Regions from separate parts of the Kitasatospora sp. NPDC048286 genome, predicted to be linked through region 3. Evidence: riboswitches for the same ligand, from Rfam matches in the RefSeq annotation. Region 3 holds a riboswitch; each other region holds the start of a gene.

Region 1 (4,169 bases), on a different contig from region 3:
CGCACCGGCCGGGTGGGCATCCCGGGGGAGCGGCAGGCGGACCTGATGACCCACCTGCTGAACATCGACCCGCCGGACCACACCCGGCTGCGCCGCCTGGTGTCGAAGGCGTTCACGCCGCGCCGGGTGGCCGAGTTCGAGCCGCGGGTGCAGCAGCTCACCGACCGGCTGATCGACGGCTTCGCGCAGCGCGGCTCGGCGGACCTGATCCACGAGTTCGCCTTCCCGCTCCCCATCTACGCGATCTGCGACATGCTCGGGGTGCCGGCCGAGGACCAGGACGACTTCCGCGACTGGGCCGGGATGATGCTGCGACACACGAAGCCGGGGCAAGGCGGCGGCCAGCGCGGCGGCGTGGGGCGGGCGGTGAAGCGGATGCGGGCGTACCTGCTGGAGCTGATCCACCGCAAGCGCGCGGACCTCGGGGACGACCTGATCTCCGGTCTGATCCGGGCCAGTGACCACGGTGAGCACCTGACGGAGAACGAGGCCGCGGCGATGGCCTTCATCCTCCTGTTCGCGGGCTTCGAGACGACCGTGAACCTGATCGGCAACGGCACGTACGCGCTGCTGCGCAACCCGGACCAGCGCCGGCTGCTGCAGGAGTCGGTGGCGCGCGGGGAGAGCGCGCTGCTGGAGACCGGGATCGAGGAACTCCTGCGCTACGACGGGCCGGTGGAGCTGGCGACCTGGCGGTTCGCGACCCGTCCGCTGACCATCGGCGGGGTGGACATCCCGGTCGGCGACCCGGTGCTGGTGGTGCTGGCCGCGGCGGACCGCGACCCGGCCCGGTTCGCCGCCGAGAACACCCTGGACCTGGCCCGTGCGGACAATCCCCACCTGGGCTTCGGGCACGGCATCCACTACTGCATCGGCGCTCCGCTCGCCCGGTTGGAGGGGCGTGCGGCGCTGGCCTCGCTGCTTTCCCGGCTGCCCGATCTGCGGCTCGCGGAAAGCCCGGACGCCCTGCGCTGGCGCGGTGGCCTGATCATGCGTGGGCTGCGCGAACTACCGGTGGAATTCAGTCCGGAGGGCCGCTCTCCGCATACCCCTCCGTACACCCCTTCGCAGGCCTCTCCAACGCCTCCGACCTGCTGAGATCACGCTGACGGGACGTCGCCGATCGCCCGCCGACGTGGGTGTGAACACCCATCAATCCGGACATAACACCGCCGTTGGTAGGCGATCGAACACGGGCCGTAATTGTCGTGTGATATCGACGATATGAGCTTGTGATTGTCCTGATGATCTGTCTACTCTCCCTGGAGTTCGCAGCTGCGGACCTCGTGCGCGGAACGCCGAATCCTGCCCGCCGCGCCCGGGAAACCGACCAGACCCTGGGCAGGGGCGGGGGAACCAGGTTTGTTGCCGTCTCCCACGGCTTGGGGTGAAGCCGCCCGAGCGGAATCGTTTCCGCGTACGGCGGCCGGGCCACCTCCCGGTCCGAACCCGACAGCTCACCTCGCAGGCGTGCGGAGAGGGACCTCTTCATGCTGTTCGTTGGAACTGGCCGTCACCGTCGTCGCACCCAAGCCGAGAAGGCCATCGCCGTCGCCGGTGTGGCCGGCGTCGGACTCGCGATGCCGCTCCTCACCGCCACCGGCGCCTCCGCCGCCCCGGCCTCCACCTGGGACGCCGTCGCCCAGTGCGAGAGCGGCGGCAACTGGGGCATCAACACCGGCAACGGCTTCTACGGCGGCCTCCAGTTCACCTCCAGCACCTGGAAGGCGTACGGCGGCACCGCCTACGCGTCGCAGGCCAACCAGGCCAGCAAGGCCCAGCAGATCTCGGTCGCCGAGAAGGTGCTGGCCTCGCAGGGGCCGGGCGCCTGGCCGGTCTGCTCCCAGAAGGCGGGTCTGACCAAGGGCGGCGCCGCGGCCGTGGTCGACACCTCCTCGGACGCCAAGCCGCAGTCCGCCCCCAAGCAGCAGACCCCGAAGCCCGCCGCCAAGCCGGCCGAGAAGCCGGCCGCGCAGCAGCCCGCCGCCCAGAAGCCGGTCCAGAAGCCCGCCGCGCAGCCGGTCCAGCAGGCCGCCCCGCAGCAGCAGGCGCAGCCGCAGACCCCGGGCTTCTCCGGCAAGGCCGGCTGGGACGCCGACGCCAAGGTGTTCTGGTACCAGAACAACGGCGCCTGGTACTGGACCAGCCACCAGAGCGTCTACCAGCAGTACGCCGGCCAGGCCGCCGCCCAGCCGCAGTACGCTCCGCTCGCCGCCCAGCAGGCCCCGCAGGCCGCCGGCCACGACTACACCGTCCGCGCCGGGGACACCCTGTCGACCATCGCCGCCGCCCAGGGCGTGTCCGGCGGCTGGCACGCGCTGTACGACCAGAACCACGCCACCGTCGGCGGCGACCCGAACCTGATCATGCCCGGCCAGGTGCTGCACCTCGGCTGAGCCGTCGCACCGGCCGTCACCCGACGCCGTCGTCGCACCGGCCGTCACCCGACGCCGTCGTCACCCCCGTCGTGACCCGACGCCGGTGCCGCTCCGCCCGCCGTCCGAAGGGGACCGGTCCTACCGGTCCCCTTCGTCCGCATTCGCCCGCTCCGGTGGGACAAGCTGGGACAAGCAGGTGAACTACCGGTGGGTAGTGGGGCCACACGCTGAGACGGGACCGAGGCGGACGTGGCCCCGGGAGCCCGGGCGGTTAGGCTCTGGTCGTAACGACTCCGCAATCGTCCTGCTGACAGCACCCACCGTCAGACCGGACCCTGCTTCCGCAAGGAGATGCCTCGTGCCGTCCATCGATGTCGTCGTAGCCCGTGAGATCCTCGACTCGCGCGGCAACCCCACGGTCGAGGTCGAGGTCGGCCTCGACGACGGCAGCACGGGTCGTGCCGCCGTCCCGTCGGGTGCCTCCACCGGTGCCTTCGAGGCGCTGGAGCTGCGCGACGGCGACAAGAACCGCTACTTCGGCAAGGGCGTCGAGAAGGCCGTCCTGGCCGTCATCGAGCAGATCGGCCCGGAGCTGGTCGGCTACGACGCCACCGAGCAGCGCCTGATCGACCAGGCCATGCTGGACCTGGACGCCACCCCGGACAAGTCCTCGCTCGGCGCCAACGCCATCCTGGGCGTCTCGCTGGCCGTCGCGCACGCCGCCTCCGAGGCCAGCGACCTGCCGCTGTTCCGCTACCTGGGCGGCCCGAACGCGCACGTCCTGCCCGTCCCGATGATGAACATCCTCAACGGTGGGTCGCACGCCGACTCCAACGTCGACATCCAGGAGTTCATGATCGCCCCGATCGGCGCGGAGTCCTTCTCCGAGGCCGTCCGCTGGGGCGTCGAGGTCTACCACACGCTCAAGGGCGTGCTGAAGGAGCGCGGCCTGTCCACCGGTCTGGGCGACGAGGGCGGCTTCGCCCCGAACCTGGACTCCAACCGCGAGGCCCTGGACCTCATCGTCGAGGCCATCCAGAAGGCCGGCTACGTGCCCGGCCGTGACGTCGCGCTGGCCCTGGACGTCGCCTCCTCCGAGTTCTACGAGGACGGCGCCTACCACTTCGAGGGCAAGGAGCTCACCGCCGCCGAGCTCATCGAGTACTACGCCGAGCTGGTCGCCGCCTACCCGCTGGTCTCCATCGAGGACCCGCTGGACGAGTCGGACTGGGACGGCTGGAAGGCCATGACCGAGAAGCTGGGCGACAAGGTCCAGCTGGTCGGCGACGACCTGTTCGTCACCAACCCGGCCCGCCTGGCCCGCGGCATCGAGACCGGCACCGCCAACGCGCTGCTGGTGAAGGTGAACCAGATCGGTTCGCTGACCGAGACCCTGGACGCCGTCGAGCTGGCCCAGCGCAACGGCTACCGCTGCATGATGTCGCACCGCTCCGGCGAGACCGAGGACGTCACCATCGCCGACCTGGCCGTCGCCACCAACTGCGGCCAGATCAAGACCGGTGCCCCGGCCCGCTCCGAGCGCGTCGCCAAGTACAACCAGCTGCTGCGCATCGAGGAGATCCTCGACGACGCCGCCGAGTACGCCGGCCGCGGCGCCTTCCCGCGCTTCCGCTCCGCCGAGTGACCAGCGGATCGGTACGGCGAGCCCGGGGCTGAGCGCTCCGGGCACGGGGGCCGAGTGCTCCCGGTAGCGCACGCCTGACCGGTGCCCCGCCGTTCACCCCGTAGGGTGGACGGCGGGGCACCGTCGCGACCAGGAGGGGATACGGG
Region 2 (4,169 bases), on a different contig from region 3:
CGTCGTCCGGCTGCGGGGCCTGGGGGAGGGCGTTGTAGCGGTGCGGGTGCTCGGTGGCGTACGCGTGGTAGGCGCGCAGCACGGCGGAGACGGCGTCGTCCCCGCTGCGTCCGACGGCCGCCTCGGCCAGCCGGTCGGCCAGTTCCCCGGTGACCCGGACGGCGATCAGCCGCCGCAGTTCGGCGAGGCCGCCGCTGACGTGCTTGTACAGCGAGGGGGTGGCGACCCCGGCCCGGGCGGCGACGGAGGCCAGGGTGAGGGCCTCGGCGCCCTGCTCGTCGATGAGGGCGAGGGCGTGGTCGACGACCTGGTCGGGGGTCAGTCCTACGCGGGGCATGGGCTCGGGCTCTCCGTACGGGTCGAAGTCGGGTGACGTCGGGCGCTGCCGGGCGGGTGCCGGTGACGTCGGCGGGTCGGGCAGGGTCAGGGGTGGGCAGGGGTCGGCGGCGGCGGCGCTCAGCCGAGTTCGGCGAGGAACGACAGCAGGGCGTCCGCGGTGGCCGCCGGGTTGTCGGCCATCGGGTAGTGCCCGGACCCCTCGATCATCGCCTTCCGCGCGCCGAGCGCGGCGGCCTGCCGGTCGGCGACGAGCTCCGGCTTCGGGAAGTCGGGGTCCTTGCCGCCCATGACCACCAGCGCCGGGCACCGCACCGCGGCCGTCCAGCCGACCGGCGCCGAGTCGCCGTGGACGTACCCGCGGGTGGCGGTCTTCCGTCCCGGGGTGCGCAGCGCGGCGACCAGCCCGTCCACGTACGCGTCGAAGTCGGCGGGCTTGGCGCCGGGGAAGGCCATCCGGCGCAGGTAGAAGCCCCAGGAGGCCGGCCAGTGGACGAGGGCGGTGCCCATCAGGGCCATGACGCCGCGCATCAGGGCGCCCGGCGGCGGGCTCTCGACGAAGGCGTCGATCAGGACGATCCCGGCGACCCGCTCGGGCGCGTCCCCGGCGGCCTTCACGACCGTCGCCCCGGTGTACGAGTTGCCGGCGAGGACGGCGCGCTCGATGCCGAGGTGGTCGAGCAGGGCGAGGACGTCGTCGGCGATGGCGGCCGGGCCGTAGTCGTCCCAGCTGATCGAGGATTCGCCGAAGCCCCGCAGGTCCATGGTGACGACCCGGTGGCCGGCGGCGACCAGCAGCGGGCGCAGGTGCCGGTACGCGGCCCGGCTGTCGAGCATGCCCGGGAGCAGGACGACGGGGGTGCCGTCGCCCTGCCGGGTGTCGTCGAAGGCGATCCGGCCGCCGGGAACGGTCAGGTACTGGGTGCTCGGGGTGATGGTGCCGTTCACGGGGTCCTCCTCGGGCCGCGGGTGCGGGGCATCGGCGGTACTGCCGATAGCCATAAAGCTAAGGCTAATAGCCTTAGCCGTCAAGCGGTCGGCGGGCCGGGGGAAACGGGCCAGGGGAAGGGGGCGTGGTCGGACGGGTGCGGTCAGACCCCTTCCACCTTGAACGGGTCGTGCTCGCTGAGCAGCTTCTCCAGCCGGGCCTGGTCCACCCGGGTGACCATCTCGCTGGACTCCTGCCGGTCCCGGACCACCTTCGCCAGCGTGAACGCGGAGGTGACGGTGTAGAGGAGGCCGATCCCGAGGAAGGCCCGGGTCCACCCGCCGACCGGCAGGTAGGCGATCCCGGCGGCGAGGGCGATGCCCGACAGGGCGAAGGAGAGGATGGCCTGGATGTGGTACGCGGCCGTGGTGTGGGTCTGCATCGGTGCGCTCATGGCGTCAGGATGCGGCCGCCCGGCCGGGCCGCACATGAGTAGGGGTACTCAGATGGGGCCGTGCGTGAGGGGCCGTTCGTTGACGTCCGTTCACCTGCCATCGGGCGGCCCGAAACGGATGGCTTGGAATCAGAGCCTCCTAGGATTAACGTTTGATAACGCAGCGCGGTTGTCAACGCCGTACCCAGACGGCACCGTGCGCCGTCGCCTAATCCCGCCGACCCGCCCCCGGGCAGGTCAGGGAGCCGGGGAACCATGTTCCTTGGGGTGAATCGGCGGGGCTCCGGCCCGGCCGTAGGAGACCTTCCTGCTCCGAACCCGTCAGCTAACCCGGTAGGCGCGAAGGAAGGAAAGGAGCGCGCCTCCGTGGCGTCGACGCACACCCCGGCACACCCGGCCGGCCCCGCAGCCGGTACCCAGCTCCTCGACCACCCCGGCCCGGACGGCCCCGAGGCCTTCGGCCCGGAGGCGTTCGCCGCGGAGGCCGACACCAACCGCCACCGGATGCCGCGTCAGACCCGCGGGGCCTCCCCGCTGCTCGGCGTCACCGCCGTAGCCGCCACGCTGGGCGCCACCGGCTTCGCCTCGGCGACCCCGGCCGCCGCCCCCGCCGTCGAGGTCCCGGACGAGACCCCGGTCGCCCTCGCCGCCGACCCCGGCCTCGCGCTCGCCGCCCGCATCCAGCACCAGGCCGACAGCCAGCGCACCGCCGCCGAGGAGACCGCCCGGCTGCAGGCCGCCCAGGAGGCGGAGGCCAAGGCCGCCGCCAAGGAGGCCGAGGCCAAGCGCGCCGCCGAGGAGGCCGAGCGGGCCAAGGCCGCCGCCCTCACCCTCCCGGTGGACGACTACCGGCTCTCCGCCCACTACGGCCAGAGCGCCCGCTACTGGGCCAACCTGCACACCGGCCTGGACTTCGCCGCCGACACCGGCACCCCCGTCCACGCGCTCGGCCAGGGCACCATCACCTCGGCCGGCTGGGCCGGCTCGTACGGCTACCGGATCGTCGAGACCCTGCCCGACGGCACCGAGATCTGGTACTGCCACCTCTCCTCGATCACCAAGGGCTCCGGCAACGTCGCCGCCGGCCAGCAGATCGGCAAGGTCGGCGCGACCGGCAACGTCACCGGCCCCCACCTGCACATGGAGGTCCGCCCCGGCGGCGGCGCCCCGGTCGACCCGGAGCCCTGGCTCCAGCAGCGCGGCCTCAACCCCTGACACCCGCGCACCGACGCACCCGCGGGAGGCCCCCGGGCCGGGGGCCTCCCGCGCCGCGTCTCACTCCTCGACGGGCAGCTGCGCCAGGTACGCGTCGATCTCCTCCGGGCCCGGCTCCGGCGCCAGCTCCGGGAACTCCGTCACCAGCAGCCGCGGCAGCCCCGGCACCGTCCAGTCGCCGAACAGGTCGAGCGCCGCGTCCACCGCCGCCTCCTCGAACCTCCCGAAGTCCCCGGTCAGCTCGTCCGGCATCGGCCGTCCCAGCGCGGTCAGCTGCGCCAGGTTGCGGTAGCTGCGCCGCATCAGGCCCTGCTCCAGCAGCCGACGCGCGCCGTCCGTGGCCATGCCCACCGAGAGCACCCGGGCCGGGCCCCAGCCCCGCTCGTCCGGCTCGTCCAGCCAGCCGGCCGACGCCAGCGCCTCGAACGCCGCCAGCCGCTCCTCCTCGGTGAACTCCCCGAAGCCGGCCAGCCACTCCCGCACCGCCTCCGGGTCCGTGACGTCCGCCCCGTGCGCGTGCAGCAGCAGCGCGTACAGCCGGGGCCAGGTCACCAGGTCGGCGCGGCGCAGCAGCCCGGTCGCGACCTCGCCCTGCCACTCGGCCTCCTCGTGCAGCCGCTCCTGGCGCTTGGCGTTCAGCCGGCGGGCCGCCCGCTGGTGGTCGACCAGCAGCCGGACGGCGTCGCCGTAGGCGAGCGGGTCCTCCTCGGGCGCGGGTTGGACGTACAGGTGGAGCCGCTCGTGGAGCAGGTGCTCCACCGCGTCGGAGGTCAGTTCGGGCCAGCCGTCGTGCATCCTGCCCTCGCCCAGCTCCAGCAGCGCCAGCACCGCGCGCAGCGGCCCCTCGGCCACCGGCGCGCGGCCCTGCTCGGCCGCCCAGGCGAGCAGGTCGGCGGCCTTGGTGCGCGGGGCGAGCCGCAGGTCTTCGTCGTTCATAGTCCGAACGGTAGCCGCCGGGCGGGGATAGGGTCGGCAGCCATGGTCCCCGTACGACTCACCGGCCCGCGACTGGCCGTCCGCGAGTACCACCACACCGAGGGCGACGTGGACGCGCTGCACGCGCTGTTCGGCGACCCGGAGGTCACCCGGTACCTGCCCTTCGGGCCGAGCGACCGGGAGGACTGCGCCGACCAGGTCGAGCTCTACCTGGAGGAGGCGATGGCCGAGGAGCGGGACACCTACCGGCTCGCCGTCACCAGGCTCGCCGACGCCGAGGAGCCGGACGACGCGACGCCG
Region 3 (4,169 bases):
AGCGACACCCGCCGGGCGCAGGCCGAGACCCGCCGGGTGAGCGGTGAGCTGGAGGCCCTGAAGGCGCAGGCCGCGGCCGAGCGCGGCGCTGCCGAGACCGAGGCGCGCAGGCTCCGGCACCGGCTCTCCGAACTGGAGACCGCGGCCGAGCAGGGCCGCCGGTCGGCCCGCGAGGGGCGCAGCGTCGAGGACATGCGGCTGCGGCTGCTGCTGGACACCGTGCTGCAGTCGGCCCAGGGTCTGCAGCGGGAGCTGGCGCTGCCGGTCTCCCAGATCCGCCCGGCGGACCTGGTGGAGGCGGTGGTGCCGGGGGCGGCCTCGCCGCACGACGTGGCCCGGCGCGGGCTGGCCGAGGACGATCCGGCGCTGCTGGACCAGCTGCTGGCGATCCCCCAGGTGCACCTGGTGGTGGACGGCTACAACGTGACCAAGACCGGCTATCCGGCGCTGCCGCTGGAGCAGCAGCGGATCCGGCTGCTGGGCGGGCTGGCGATGCTGGCCCAGCGCACCCAGGCGGAGGTCACCTGCGTGTTCGACGGGCAGGATCTGGACGTCCCGGTGATCATGGCGCCACCGCGCGGGGTCCGGGTGCGGTTCAGTCGGACCGGGGAGACGGCCGACGAGCTGATCCGCCGTCTGGTGCGGGCCGAGCCGCAGGGTCGTCCGGTGGTGGTGGTGTCCACCGACCGGGAGGTCGCGGAGGGCGTGCGGAAGGCGGGCGCGCGCCCCGTGGCGTCGGTGCTGCTGTTGAACCGGCTGGCCCGGCCCTGACCTCGGCCGATTCCGTGTGATTCCTGGTCAGGGGTGGTCCCGGGGCTTTGTGAGGGGGCTGTGGAGTCAGTGTGGGGTGGCCGAGTTCATGCCATCGGGGGAGTGGCAAAACGGATAGATCTTCACTAGGGTCTGGCGTCAAACCTATTTTCGGGAATCTCATCCCATCAGGTGAGTCCGCTGGAAGAAGGAGCCGGTCCCTTGGCCTCCCACCGCCGTCCCAAGCAGCCGAGCCGCGCGCGGATCTCCGTGCTCACCGCTGCCGCTGCGACCGCGGTCGCCCTCTCCGCCCAGGTGGCCGCGCACGCCGCGCCGCAGCCGAACAAGGCGGACGTCAAGGCGCAGATCGACCAGCTCCAGGAGGAGCAGGAGCAGGCGGCGGAGAAGTACAACGGCGCCAAGGAGCGGGCCGACCAGCTGCGCAAGCAGGCCGACCAGCTGCAGGACCAGGTGGCCCGCAGCCAGGAGCAGATGACCCAGCTCCAGGGCGGCCTGGCCGAGGTGGCGGGGGATCAGTACCGCTCCGGCGGCATCGACCCGTCCGTCCAGCTGATGCTCTCCTCCGACCCGTCCGGTTACCTGGAGAAGGCCTCGACCGTCCAGCAGGCCAGCACCAGCCAGGCCGAGGCGCTCAAGGGGCTGCTGGAGCAGCAGCGCCGGCTGGACCAGGAGAAGGCCGAGGCGGCCGCCGTGCTCGCCTCGCTGGACACCACCACCAAGGACCTCAACCAGGCCAAGGCGGACGTCAACACCAAGCTGAAGGCCGCCCAGGACCTGCTGAACTCGCTCAGCGCCGCCGACCGCGCCGCGCTGAAGGCCCAGCAGGCGCAGGACGACCGCGCCTCGCGCGGCAGCGAGCGGGTCGACCTCGGCAGCCTGCCGCCGGCCAGCGGCTACGCGGCCGTGGCGATGGCCAAGGCGATGAGCAAGCAGGGCTCGCCGTACGTGTGGGGCGCCACCGGCTCGACCACCTTCGACTGCTCGGGCCTGATGGTCTGGTCGTACGGGCAGGCGGGCGTCTCGCTGCCGCGCACCTCGCAGGAGCAGGGCCACTACGGCACCCGGGTGCCCTCGCTGGACCAGGCCCAGCCCGGCGACCTGGTGATCTACGGCTCCGACATGCACCACGTCGGGATGTACATCGGCAACGGCATGGTGGTCCACGCGCCGCACACCGGTGACGTGGTGAAGGTGATGAAGGCCGACGCGATGCCGATCAACACCATCCGCCGGGTCTGACGGCCCGACACGCCCGCGGGGCTCCTCGGGGGCCTGTGAAAAGCGCCACCCTCGCCGTGGGGGTGGCGTTCGGCTTTCCCGCCCTTTCCTGACCACATGCTGAGAACCGATCAGCCTTGTGTGTGCCTGTGGTCACCATCGGTCATTTTCACAAAAGAACTTGGGTAATCTTCTGTCTTTTTTCTGACAAGGATTTGAACGGATCACGGTTCAGTTACTAGGGTCATGCTCCGAACCACCGCACTGTCGATCGCCCAGCCAGGGTGGCGGCGGTGGTTACCGCCGAGTTCGCGAGGCAGCGGGGCAGGTCGAAGCGACTGCCCGACAGGGGAGCCCAGTATTCGGGGGCGCTGCGGAGCGGAGCCGGGGAACCACGTTCCTCCGGGGTGAATCGGCGCCAGGTCGGCCGGTGGAACGGCCGTGAGGCGTCGTAGGGCATGCTTCCGGCCCGAACCCGTCAGCTCACCCGGTAGGCGGATGTAGGAAGAAGGAGTCCGCCTTCGTGGCGTCCCATCGTCGTCCCAAGCCCGCCGGTCGCGCCCGCGTCTCGATCCTGACGGGTGTCGCCGCGGCGGCCGTCGTCCTCTCCGCGCAGGGTGCCCACGCGGACCCGCAGCCGACCAAGGAACAGGTCAAGGGGCAGGTCGACCAGCTCAACGAGCAGGCCGAGGTCGCGACCGAGAACTACAACGCCGCCCAGGCCAAGCAGCAGGAGCTGGAGAAGCAGGTCTCCGGCCTGCAGGACCAGGTGGCCCGTCAGCAGGCCCAGGTCACCGAGCTCCAGGGCGGCCTCGCCGAGATCGCCGGCGAGCAGTACCGCAACGGGGGCATATCCCCGACCGTCCAGCTGATGTTCTCCTCCAGCCCGGACAACTTCCTCAGCCAGGCCGGCACGCTGAACCAGGCCGGCAGCACCCAGAAGGGTCAGCTGAAGGAGCTCCAGGAGCAGCAGCGCAAGCTCGACCAGGACCGCAACGAGGCCCAGGGCAAGCTCGCCGAGCTGGAGTCGACCACCCAGCAGCTGAAGGCCTCCAAGGACGAGGTCCAGGGCAAGCTGAAGGCGGCCCAGGACCTGCTCAACACCCTGACCGAGCAGGACCGCCAGGCGCTGCGCCAGGCCGAGGAGAAGGCCGCGGCCGACGCCAAGGCCAAGGCCGACGCCGCCCAGGCGCAGCAGCAGGCCGACCGCGCCTCGCGCGACAACAGCCGCGGCAACCTGGCGACCGGCTCGACCGCCGCTCCGGTGAAGGTGGCCGCGGGCAGCTCGCGCGGTGCCGCCGCCCTCTCGTACGCCGCGTCCAAGGTCGGCAGCCCGTACGTCTGGGGCGCCACCGGCCCGGGCTCCTTCGACTGCTCCGGCCTGATGGTCTGGGCGTTCAACCAGGCCGGGGTGTCGCTGCCGCGCACCTCGCAGGCGCAGGCCGGGGCCGGCACCCGGATCGGCTCGGACATCTCCCAGGCCCAGCCCGGCGACCTGCTGATCTTCTACAGCGACGCCCACCACGTCGGCATCTACGCCGGCAACGGCCAGGTGCTGCACGCTCCCAAGCCGGGTGCGTCGGTGCGCTACGAGGCGGTCGGCAACATGCCGCTGGCCTCCATCGTGCGGGTCTGATCCCCGCTCGGACGCCTCCGGGCCCGGCCTTCCCCAGGGAAGGCCGGGCCTGCGGCTTTTCCGGCGGATCGAGCTGATGTCCGATTAGGGGTCGAATATTCGGGTTGGGAGGGGTTTGGACTCGCTTGCCCGGACTCGCTAACGTCTGCCACCGGACTCCCGCTCGACGGCCGCCCGTCCCGGTGCGGCGGCGGGGCCGCGCCGCAGGATTGGAGCCGCTGCCGCCATGCCCGTGCACCGCCGTTCCCAACTGCTCACCCGGGCGCTGGTGCTGACCGCGGCCGCCGCCACCGCGCTGGGCGTGGCCGCCGGAGGCCGCGCCCAGGCCGCGCCGGACAGCCCGGACCCGGGCGACCGTCAGGACGTCAGGACGCAGGTCGAGCAGCTGTACGACGAGGCCGAGCAGGCCTCCGAGAAGGCCAACGCGGCGCAGGAGGCCCAGCGGCGGCTCCAGGGCGAGACCACGATCCTCCAGGGCGAGATCGCCATCGCCCAGGACCAGCTCAACGAGCTGCGCGGCGACCTGGCGACGGTGGCCGGGGCC
Region 4 (4,169 bases), on a different contig from region 3:
GGGTGTCCTCGGGTGTCCTCGGGTGCAGAGCAGCAGCATGCCCGTTGGAGCGGGGATCCACCACGGGGATACGGCCGGAGGTACGCCGGAACCCCCGGGGGGAGCGACCAGACTCTCCCCGGGGGCGTGGGTGGTCAGCGTTCGGGCGACAGCTGACAGATGATGAAATCTGTTACCTGTTACCTGTTACCTGTTACCTGTTACCTGTTACCTGTTACCTGTCAGCTGAAGCCCGTCGGCTGTCCGACTGCGCGCCGTACTCAGACCCGGCCGGCGAAGTCCGGGGCCCAGTTGGCGATGCTCTGCTCGCGGACGCCCGAGCTCGGGTTGGCGGCCTCGACGTACTTGCCGTTGCCGACGTAGATCGCGACGTGGTAGACGCCGGAGTCCTTGCCGTTGTTGGACCAGAACAGCAGGTCGCCCGGCTGGAGGCTGTCCAGCGAGACGTGGGTGCTGGCGGCGGCCTGGTCGGCGGCGACGCGCGGGACGGAGACGCCCGCGGCGCGCAGCGCGGCCTGGGTCAGGCCGGAGCAGTCCCAGCCGCCGTTGCCGGTGCCGCCGTAGACGTACGCCTGACCGACCTTCGACTCGGCGAAGGCGACCGCGGCGGCCATGCTGCCGGTGGCGGCCGGAGCCTGGGTCTGGGCCTGCGGCGCGGGCTTGGTGGCCGGCTTGGCGGCCGGGGCCGGGGTCTGCGCGGTCGGCTGGGCGTTCACGGCACCGCCGTTCGCGGACTGGCCGGACTTCTGGGAGCGGTCCGACCCGGTGGAGTCCGAGCCGTTCGCACCGCCGAAGGACAGCTGCTGGCCCGGGTAGATGGTGTCCGGGCCCTCGGTCAGGGTGCCGCGGTTGAGCTCGTACAGCCGCTGCCAGCCGCCCTGCACGTTGTGCTGGTCGGCGATCGAGGACAGCCAGTCGCCCTCGACCACGGTGTAGTCGCCGCCCTGGGCCTGCTGCTGACGCTTCTGGACCCAGTCGCCTCGGTTGCCGGAGGCGGTGGAGCCGGCGGTGGCCTGCGCGCCGTCCTGGGCGGGCGCGGCGGGCTTCGTGGCGGGGGCCTGGGGCTTCGCGGCCGGAGCGGCCGGCTTGGCGCTCTGGACGGGCGCGGCGGGCTTGGAAGCGGTCGAGCCCGTGGTCGAGCCCGCCGAGGTGTCGACGGCGGCCGGGGTGCCGCCCTTGGTCAGGCCGGCCTTGACGGAGCAGACGGGCCAGGCACCCGGGCCCTGCGAGGCGAGGACCTTCTCGGCGATCGCGATCTGCTGGTCCTTGGTGGCCAGGTCGGCGCGCGCCGCGTAGGCGGTGCCGCCGAAGGCGGACCAGGTGCTGGAGGTGAACTGGAGGCCGCCGTAGAAGCCGTTGCCGGTGTTGATGCTCCAGTTGCCGCCGCTCTCGCACTGGGCGACCTTGTCCCAGGTGGCGACGGAGGCGGCCGAGGCGGTGCCCGAGGTGAGGCAGGGGACGGTGAGGCCGACGCCCGCGACGCCGAGGGCGGCGATCACGCGGCGGGTGCGGCTGGGCAGGCTGGTGCCGTTGGTGGGCAGCATGAAGACGGAGTCCTCTCCCACGCCTGCGAGGTGAGCTGTCGGATTCGGGCTGGAGTTGCCCGGCCGCGCTGGTGGGCGCGGCTTCACCCCTAGCCCTGGACCGTTCCGGAGACCGGTCCGGGGCGACTTACCTGTGGGTCCCCCGCTCCTGCCGTGGTGCGTTTTCGCGCTGCCAGGACATCCGACGGCAGGACTCGGCGTCGCGGATGAACCGGGTTCGTGTGGTCACGAACGGGGAGCACGTTAATCAGACTCAAGTTCAAACTGCAAACCACTGTGATGTGCATCACGGTTTAGTGGGAACTGCCAAAATTGCTGCCACCCATGATCGCAAATGATCGTTTTCGGGCAATGTCGTTGCTGAAGTCGACAACTGGCTTCACCTCAGGGCTGACGTGACGGCGCGTCGAGTCGCGGAGTCGGCGCACCCTGACGGTGGGGGAGTGGTCACGATTCGAACGCCTGGGCCCGCGCTCCCTATTCCGTTTCAAATACCGCCAGAACGGACATTCCGCGCCATTTTCGCGTCATTGTCGTCCGCATCCCGGCGGGAGGGTGGCACGGGAGGGGCGACCCGGGAGGGACGACGCTCGGGCGGTGGGAGTGGGAGGGGTAAAGCGAAGGGCCCGGAACGCAAGCCGTTCCGGGCCCTTCGGAGCGCGCCGAGCGGCGCGCGGAGTCGACTACTGCCCGGCGGGCGCCTCGGCGGCCGCGTGGGCGCCGCGAGCACCCTCCACGACCCCCTCGGCCTCGGCGGCGGCCGCCGCCTCCGCCTCGGCCCGCGCCAGGTCCTCCGGGGACGGCGTGGGCAGCGCGGCCAGGTACGTGGAGGCGATCAGCTGGCCGACCGACGGGTACGAGCCCAGCGGCGCGGCCGACGGGCAGCCGGTCTCCTCGGCGGCGGTGGCGAGCAGCTCGGAGTCCGCCTCCGGGCCGATCACCAGCGGGGCCAGCGCCGGGCGCTGCGAGCCGGTCTCCCTGAGGTGGTTGACGGCCGCGGCCACCGAGCCGGGCACGTCGAGCGCGGCGGCGACGACCGGCACGGCCAGTCGGGCGGCCAGCAGCACGCCGGTGATGCCGGCCGCCGCGGCGGCGTCCTCGCCGCCGACGGTGGTCAGCACCACGCCGTCCGCGGCGGTCGCGATGGCGAACAGCCGGGCGCGGTCGGCCCGGGCCAGCCCGGCCTCGGACAGCCGGACGTGCACGGCCTCGGCCAGCAGCGGGTGCGGGCCCAGCGGGTCGGTGACGGGTGCGCCGTACTCGGCGGCGAGCGCGTGAAGCTCGGTCAGGAAGGTGTGCGGGCCGGGCACCAGCGGCACCAGGACGGGCATCGGCAGCCCGGCCTCGGCGGCCAGGGTCAGCAGCTCGGCCACGGTGCGGTCCTCGCCGTCCGCGCCCTCGGTGCCGTCACCCGGGAGGTAGCCGACCGCGGTCTGGACGCCGTTCTGCTCGGTGCGGACGATCGAGAGCAGCTCCTCGACGACCGAGCGGGACTCGGGCCCGGCGGTCGCGGGCACGGCGAGCACCAGGGCCGGGGCGCCGGCCGGGATCTCGGGGCGCTCGGGACGACGGTGGCGCCCCCGCGCACGGGAGCCTGGAGTGCGGACGGGCAGTGGCGCGCCCGGGATGGCTGCGGTGCTCATGCCGGAGATCGTAGGACATCTGCCCGTCAGGCTTGCAGTCGGCTGCCGTGCGGGATTCACGTGAGCGCCGTGCGGACCCGGTGCGTCCTCGGCGTCGGTCCGGGCGCTTTGCCTACAATCCGGACATTCTTCGCCCAACCCCCGCATGGTCGCCCGTGGTTGTCTCGACGTGATCCGAGGGGCGGGCGTTGCACCCGGGGCGCGTGAGATGTCTCACAGCATGAGGGTGGTTTGACTGAGGGTCACGGGCATGCGACTCCCGGCATTCGAAGATCAACATTCGGCGGGGAGGTGCTCACGGCCGGTTATCGCAAACTCGGCGATTCCATCGGCTATGTCCGTTTACGTACCGTCAGGAGAAGGGTCCGTGAAGAGTTCGCGCCTGCGGATAAAAGGCCTCGTGCACCTGCAATGTCTCGTGCTGATGCACGTGCACTGCAGCTATCATCGCGTCAAGTGAGGCGTTGTGCCGGACCGGTACGGGGCCGGTCCGTTCGTTTCGGCGGTGCCGGGGGCGCCGCGCTGGACGACAACTCCGGAGCTCTTCGGGAGACTTCTATGCACGACTCGCAGGACACGCACGGTTCGTACGACACCTACAACGGGATGGCCGCCGCCGATCTCCAGGGGGTGGTCTGGCAAAAGAGCCTGCACAGCAACTCCCAGGGCAACTGCGTCGAGTTCGCGGCCCTGCCGGGCGGCGACGTGGCGATGCGCAACTCGCGCTTCCCGGACGGACCGGCCCTCATCTACACCCGGGCCGAGATCGCCGCCCTGCTGCTGGGGGCGAAGGACGGGGAGTTCGACCACCTGGCGGTCTGACCGGCCGCCGTGCTCCACCATCGGGGGGCCGTCGTGGGTGCCGACACCACGACGGCCTTTGTCTTTTCCTTGCTCCGGACGACCCCTTCTTCGGACGACCTCCGCTACGGAGGCCTCGTCCGGCGGCGTCCCAAGGAGCCGTGCGGCCGTCCCGCCGCCC

What was found. A riboswitch is a leader RNA that binds a small molecule or an ion and turns the genes downstream of it on or off. The one in region 3 is predicted to bind cyclic di-AMP.
Region 1: another riboswitch for cyclic di-AMP. It lies ahead of ACGF13_RS14905 (transglycosylase family protein); the one in region 3 lies ahead of ACGF13_RS06070 (NlpC/P60 family protein).
Region 2: another riboswitch for cyclic di-AMP. It lies ahead of ACGF13_RS31935 (M23 family metallopeptidase); the one in region 3 lies ahead of ACGF13_RS06070 (NlpC/P60 family protein).
Region 4: another riboswitch for cyclic di-AMP. It lies ahead of ACGF13_RS18195 (transglycosylase family protein); the one in region 3 lies ahead of ACGF13_RS06070 (NlpC/P60 family protein).

Annotation. Positions count from the first base shown of each region.
Region 1 covers NZ_JBICZE010000005.1:526,999-531,167, reverse strand. The annotation lists gene ACGF13_RS14910 (cytochrome P450) at 1-1,098, shown strand, start outside; cyclic di-AMP (ydaO/yuaA leader) riboswitch at 1,319-1,485, shown strand; gene ACGF13_RS14905 (transglycosylase family protein) at 1,491-2,396, shown strand; gene eno (phosphopyruvate hydratase) at 2,737-4,023, shown strand.
Region 2 covers NZ_JBICZE010000015.1:216,370-220,538, forward strand. The annotation lists gene ACGF13_RS31920 (TetR/AcrR family transcriptional regulator) at 1-337, opposite strand, end outside; gene ACGF13_RS31925 (alpha/beta fold hydrolase) at 457-1,284, opposite strand; gene ACGF13_RS31930 (YiaA/YiaB family inner membrane protein) at 1,428-1,718, opposite strand; cyclic di-AMP (ydaO/yuaA leader) riboswitch at 1,914-2,072, shown strand; gene ACGF13_RS31935 (M23 family metallopeptidase) at 2,085-2,933, shown strand; gene ACGF13_RS31940 (hypothetical protein) at 2,994-3,869, opposite strand; gene ACGF13_RS31945 (GNAT family N-acetyltransferase) at 3,912-4,169, shown strand, end outside.
Region 3 covers NZ_JBICZE010000002.1:388,238-392,406, reverse strand. The annotation lists gene ACGF13_RS06080 (NYN domain-containing protein) at 1-771, shown strand, start outside; gene ACGF13_RS06075 (NlpC/P60 family protein) at 973-2,010, shown strand; cyclic di-AMP (ydaO/yuaA leader) riboswitch at 2,349-2,502, shown strand; gene ACGF13_RS06070 (NlpC/P60 family protein) at 2,513-3,625, shown strand; gene ACGF13_RS06065 (NlpC/P60 family protein) at 3,852-4,169, shown strand, end outside.
Region 4 covers NZ_JBICZE010000006.1:609,730-613,898, forward strand. The annotation lists gene ACGF13_RS18195 (transglycosylase family protein) at 261-1,565, opposite strand; cyclic di-AMP (ydaO/yuaA leader) riboswitch at 1,552-1,713, opposite strand; gene ACGF13_RS18200 (sirohydrochlorin chelatase) at 2,228-3,187, opposite strand; gene ACGF13_RS18205 (DUF397 domain-containing protein) at 3,746-4,009, shown strand.